Mucilaginibacter gracilis: one gene and its partner. The protein of the gene in region 1 interacts with the protein of each later gene in a pairwise test. Links are inferred from orthologs where the notes say so. Each region holds a gene or a part of one and is shown on either strand. Other genes may lie near its edges. The genes, in order: dnaA and dnaB.

What was found.
Region 2: the proteins of dnaA (region 1) and dnaB interact in binary tests that used the Escherichia coli proteins (3 or more experiments, as listed by UniProt). The link is inferred for Mucilaginibacter gracilis from one-to-one orthologs.

The regions. Positions count from the first base shown.
Region 1 is NZ_RBKU01000001.1:6,115,811-6,118,981, reverse strand. Bases 263-3,096 are described here. They hold dnaA (chromosomal replication initiator protein DnaA), read left to right. Parts: upstream 263-882; coding sequence 883-2,310; downstream 2,311-3,096. Other genes in these bases: BDD43_RS27275 (Uma2 family endonuclease), read right to left, coding at 2,421-2,948; BDD43_RS27285 (acyl-CoA mutase large subunit family protein), read left to right, coding at 263-516. In the rest of the region: more of BDD43_RS27285, read left to right, coding at 1-262. UniProt on the Escherichia coli protein: Plays an essential in the initiation and regulation of chromosomal replication. Binds in an ATP-dependent fashion to the origin of replication (oriC) to initiate formation of the DNA replication initiation complex once per cell cycle.
Region 2 is NZ_RBKU01000001.1:3,704,820-3,708,061, forward strand. The notes cover bases 205-3,109. They hold dnaB (replicative DNA helicase), read right to left. Parts: upstream 2,486-3,109; coding sequence 923-2,485; downstream 205-922. Other genes in these bases: chrA (chromate efflux transporter), read left to right, coding at 205-782; rlmB (23S rRNA (guanosine(2251)-2'-O)-methyltransferase RlmB), read left to right, coding at 2,790-3,109. In the rest of the region: more of chrA, read left to right, coding at 1-204; more of rlmB, read left to right, coding at 3,110-3,242. UniProt on the Escherichia coli protein: The main replicative DNA helicase, it participates in initiation and elongation during chromosome replication. Travels ahead of the DNA replisome, separating dsDNA into templates for DNA synthesis.

The DNA of each region.
Region 1 (3,171 bases):
GTTGCCCTGCGTACACAGCAAATAATAGCCTTTGAAAGCGGCGTTACCGATACCGTTGACCCGCTTGCCGGATCGTTTTTTGTTGAAACCCTAACCGATGAACTGGAAGCCGCCGCTCAATTATATATTGATAAAATAGATGCAATGGGCGGCTCGGTAAAAGCCATTGAGCAAGATTATCTTCAGCAAGAAATAGCAAAGGCGGCGTACCAGCATCAAAACGATATTGAAAGCGGCCAGCAGGTGGTAGTGGGCGTTAACCGTTTTACCCAGCCCGAAGAAAAAGGTATAGAACTTTTTAGGGTTGACGATGCTATACGCATTACACAAATTGATAAGCTTAAAAAGTTAAAGGCCCACCGCGATAACGGTGCCGTTGCCCTTGCTCTCCAAAATTTACAACAAGCTGCCCTTGGCGATGAAAACCTGATGCCTTATATTTTAACAGCCGTGGAGTGTTATGCCACTTTGGGCGAAATTGCCGATACACTGAGGCAAATATTTGGCGAATATTAAAACAATTTATTGCTTTTGCCATTGATGGTTAAGCAGGTATAAATAATTGAAAATTTAATTGAAGGTAACGAGATGGATGCCGTTTTTTTGTCTTAATTTTGAACCCCCTCGCAACCCTCCCCCTAACTATAAAGCTATGTTTTGATTAGGGGGGAAAGCTTGGATTTTTTTTGCAATTATGCGCTTTATAGCTAAAAAGTGGATAATTGCCGTAACAAACGCGTTACAGAGTGTTTTAATGATGAATATCGGAAAAGTGAAATTTTAATTTTTTTATAAACTTATTTTTTCAATATTCGATGTTCCGGAACAGGCCCTGATTAAGTTTCGTTGGGTGTTTGTAAATCAATAATTTAATAGATGATAATGGAAAAAACGTGTACAAATGTTTGGAATAACTGCTTGCAGATAATTAAGGACAACATCCCGGCCCAAAGCTTTAAAACTTGGTTCGAGCCTATAAAAGCCTTAAGAATTGAAGGTAGTGTATTAACCATACAGGTACCAAGTTTATTCTTTTTTGAGTGGTTGGAAGAACATTATGTTGGCTTATTGCGTAAAACAATAAAAAAGCAATTAGGCGAAGACGGGAGGTTGGAGTATAACATTGTTGTTGAGCAATCATCATCAAGCAAACCATATACTACCAACATGCCATCTAACGGAAACGGCGCCGAAGGTAAAAATCAATCAATGCCAATACCAATATCTATTAATAAAGACATTAAAAACCCGTTTGTGATACCCGGACTTAAAAAGTTACAGGTTGACCCGCAATTAAATCAAAATTACACGTTCGATAGCTTTATCGAGGGCGATTGTAACCGCCTTGCCCGTTCGGCAGGTTATGCAGTTGCAGCTAAACCCGGTGGCACATCGTTTAACCCATTAATGATTTATGGTGGAGTAGGTTTAGGTAAAACTCACCTTGCACAGGCCATTGGTAACGAAATTAAACGCACCCTGCCGGATAAGCTGGTACTCTATGTATCGTGCGAGAAATTTACCCAGCAATTTGTTGACGCTCTAAAGCACAATAACATTAATGATTTTGTGAACTTTTACCAGGCGATTGATGTGCTGATTATGGACGATGTACACAACTTTGCCGGTAAAGAAAAAACACAGGATTTCTTTTTCCATATCTTTAATCACCTGCACCAATCGGGCAGGCAGCTTATTATCACATCTGATAAAGCACCTAAAGATTTGGCCGGTTTAGAAGAGCGTTTGCTATCGCGTTTTAAATGGGGCCTTTCGGCCGATCTGCAAATTCCGGATCTGGAAACTCGTATGGCTATCCTCAAAACCAAAATATATCAGGATGGTATTGATTTGCCAAACGAGGTTATAGAATACGTTGCCCACAATATTGATAACAATGTGCGCGAACTGGAAGGTGCAATGGTATCATTACTGGCACAATCCACACTAAACCGCAAGGAAATTGATTTAAACCTGGCCAAGCAAATGTTGAAAAACTTTATCAAAAACTCAACTAAAGAGATTTCGATGGAGTACATACAAAGCCTGGTTTGCGAGTACTTTGAGGTACCGATAGAAATGGTAAAATCGCAAACCCGCAAACGCGAAATTGTACAGGCACGCCAAATATCAATGTACCTGGCTAAGGCACACACCAAAAGCTCACTAAAATCAATAGGTTCATTTTTTGGTGGCCGCGATCACTCTACAGTGATATATGCCTGCCAAACCGTTGAAGATTTAATAGATACCGATAAAAAATTTAAAGGCTACGTGGCTGATATTCAAAAGAAATTAAAGATGTCGTAGTGAACTACGATGGTCCGATAAAGAAAGAAGTCCCTGTTTCAGAAAGAAATAGGGACTTTTTTTATAAGTCGTAAAAAACGCGGCGAATTTTGAATAACCGAAAGAGATTGTTAAAATGTGAACTGAGCATTTATAGACTTAACGGTTAATTGCCCGTCGGCAGATGGTAACTGCTCATAATTGCCGTTTCGCAAAAGGTAATGCCAAACGTTTTTATTTTCCGGGTCTATAATAATGTACTCAGGAATTTGGTTTTTTTGATAAAGTTCAAATTTCTTTTTCTTATCGTAGTCTTTATTTGACGACAAGACCTCCAAAACTATGTCTGGCGAGCCGACAATGCCTTTCTTCTCAATTTGGCTTAACTTGGCAGTGCTGATAAAAACAACATCAGGTTGTACAACAGTTAGCCCGTCATCTAAATACACATCCAAAGGTGAAATATAAACCTTGCCCAACTGATTGGCCTTTACTGCCTGTGTAAGATTGAGAAATATATCGCCCAATAATTCCTGGTGATCTGATGTTGGTGATGGTGACATGTATAGCGTATTATCAATAACCTCACAACGGGTGCCTTCGGGGAGCATATTAAAAACTTCCATTGCGGTGCGTGGAATGTCAAGTATTTGTTTCATAACATAGCTAATTTAATAACAAAACTCTACAAAACGAAATCTGTTTGGTGGCGTTCCATTTTGCAATTATAGACTACGATGTACTTTTTATGATTTCAGTTTTGAAAAATAGTATATTAGCAAATAACCCAAACCTAATGAAATTAAAGCTAAAATTGTGGCATGTGCTTTTGCTTTTTTTGCCTTTTGTATGCGGCTGCGTGATACTGGAATTTCATTATCG
Region 2 (3,242 bases), 2.4 Mb from region 1 along the record:
TGAGTGCCATGCTGGCAATTGGCTCGCTTATAGCAACGCTTATTTTGCAAACCCCTTATGCTTTCCCTATCCTTATTATGATGGGTGGCATACTGTCATCGGCGATGGAAACTCAGCCGCAGGAAAACGAATTGCGGGTAAAGCTTTTTGCCAATGTTAACCCCAATAAGGTGGCGTATTTTATTGGTATTTTATTGTTGTTTGCAGCTTTAGGTGCCATTGTTAACCGTACATCGCCATTTAGTTTACCAATCCGCCTGTTCGAAAACTTTTACCGTAATGGCATCCTTATTTTTGGAGGCGGACAGGTATTGGTACCCTTAATGTACACCGAGTTTGTTGAAGTAAAACACTACCTGCTCCCTACCGAATTTTTGTCGGGCTATGCGTTGCAACAAGCCTTGCCGGGCCCTACATTTTCGTTCACATCTTTTTTAGGCGGCATAGCCTTGGGCAACGAAGGTTACGGCATAGGCGGCCAAATATTGGGTAGCGTTGTAGCCGTAATAGGTATTAACCTGCCCGGCATGATACTGATACTATTCATCGTTCCGTTTTGGGAAGATTTGAAAAAAATAACCCGCATAAAAAACTCATTAAGCGGTATTAACGCCGTAGCGGTGGGTTTTATGGCTACAGCTTTTTTGTTGCTTTACAGGCCGGTAGGTATCAATTTGTTAGCCAACGGCATTATTGTTGCAACATTCCTGCTGTTAAAATACACAAAAATAAAAACCCCGTTCATTATCGTGATCGGGGTTGCGTTGGGTTTTATATTTTAATTGGAATATAAAGCTCGATAAAGATGTCGTTGCGAGGCACGAAGCAATCTCACGGAGGTATATTCTCCCTGCATAACGCAAAGCTTTACGTGCGGTTGCCACGTTATCGTTCGCAATGATACGGTTTTTATTTACCAGCCTTAAAACGGTGGTTCTTCATCGTTCATTTTTGATGGCCTGATGATAAAATTACTCGGCTTATCAAAATCCTGAGATGGGGCCAAACCTGCAAACGGACTTGGAGCGCCGCTGCCGCCCGTGCCAAAGTTATCAGGGCCATCATCTAAATCGGTAAATTTAACATACTTGCCAACAAATTTTAAGCGCACGCGGCCTGTTTCGCCGTTACGGTGCTTGGCTATAATTACCTCGCCTACGCCTGCTGTTGGGTTATTATCTTCATCAAACTCCAGTCCGTAATACTCAGGGCGGTAAAGGAAAAGTACCATATCCGCATCCTGCTCAATTGAACCCGATTCGCGCAAATCCGATAACATGGGTCTTTTTGAACCACCTGGCCTGCTTTCAACCGCCCGGCTTAACTGCGATAGTGCAATAACCGGTACATTCAATTCCTTAGCTACCGATTTTAATGCTCTCGATATACTACCAATTTCCTGCTCGCGGTTACCATTTTTACCATCGGCCTTGCCCTGCATCAGTTGCAGGTAATCAATAATAATAAGCTGTATATCGTGCTGCGATTTTAGCCTGCGGCATTTAGCCCTAAACTCAAATATATTAAGCCCCGGGGTATCATCAATAATTAGCGGTGCTTGTTCTAAACGGCCAATTTTAGAGTGTATCTGTTCCCATTCCCACTCTTCTAAGCGGCCCTTGCGTATTTTTTCCTGTTCAATTTGGGTTTCCCCGGATATTAAACGGTTAACCAACTGCACCGACGACATTTCGAGCGAGAACACTACAACCGGGCGGTTAAAGTCTACCGCGGCATTGCGTGCGCAGGTTAAAACAAATGCTGTTTTACCCATAGCCGGCCTGGCAGCAATAATAACCAAATCTGATTTTTGCCAGCCCGATGTCATCCTGTCCAAATCGGTAAAGCCGGATGCAACACCTGTTAAACCATCCTTTTTATCCTTTAAAGCTTCAATTTCTTTTAGCGTTTCGTGCAAAATATCATCCATTTTGCGCGAATCGCGGCGAAGGTTATTTTGGGCTATATCAAACAAACCTTTTTCGGCCTTGTCAAGCAAATCCAAAACGTCGGTAGTATCCTCGTAGGCGCTATTAATAACATCGGTTGATATCCTGATGAGTTCGCGCTGCAAATACTTCTGAATTATAATACGCGAGTGATACTCAATATTTGCCGCCGAAGCAACGCGGTTAGTTAATTCGGTAATGTAATAGGCACCGCCTATCATTTCAAGTTCGCCCTGCAAACGCAGTTGGGCGGTAACGGTTAAAATATCAACCGGCGACGTTTTTTCGAACAAAACGCGTATAGCCTGAAATATTTTTTGGTGGCTATCCCGGTAAAAAACCTCGGGTTTTAGTATATCAATAACCGATGATAGGGCATCCTTTTCCAGCATCAGTGCACCCAGTACAGCCTCCTCTAAATCAGTTGCTTGCGGGGGTAATTTTCCTACTCCATTTTGTACCGTACTGCTAAATCTGCTGCGTCTTTCACCTGTAAAATTGGGTTTGCCTGCCTGGTTCTCGTTCTCAAAAATCATTTGTACAAAAATATACAAAAAGGTTTGGCAACGGCTGCAATGTTGCTAACAATGCTAATTTTTATAAAAATGGAAAATGTGGATAATGAAAAAAAATATATTTTTAGTGTTGATTGTAATTAACAGCCGTTGTTAATTAAGTGTTGATAAAAATAAAAGCACCATTCATTATTAAGCATTTAACCTTAATGTTAATAACCCTACATAATGTTAATTACTTTTAAAAAACCAATGCTAAGTTTAAGTATAACTACCCCGAAACCAATTAATATGCTAATTTTGCTGACTTATACAGCAGTAAATTATGAGTTTTAACAACAGGGAGCCCAAGCGCGAATACAACCAGATGGTGTTTGGTATCCGGGCCGTTATAGAGGCTATAAAATCGGGAAAGGATATCGAATCGCTCTTTATTCAGCGTGGCCTTGGCGGCGAATTAATTTACGAACTCAGAACCTTATTAACCGAATACAAGATAGAATCGCAGCAGGTACCTGTAGAAAAACTAAACCGGATAACACTTAAAAATCACCAGGGGGTTATCGCTGTTATATCGCCAATTACCTACCAAAAAATTGAAGACATCATCCCTATGGTGTTTGAAAGGGGAGAGGTGCCCTTGATACTTATTTTAGATGGCGTTACCGATGTGCGCAACGTAGGTGCCATTGCCCGCACTGCCGAATGTGCCGGTGTGCATGCCATCGTAGTTCCGTCAAAAGGTACGGCACAAATTAATCCAGATACCATTAAAACA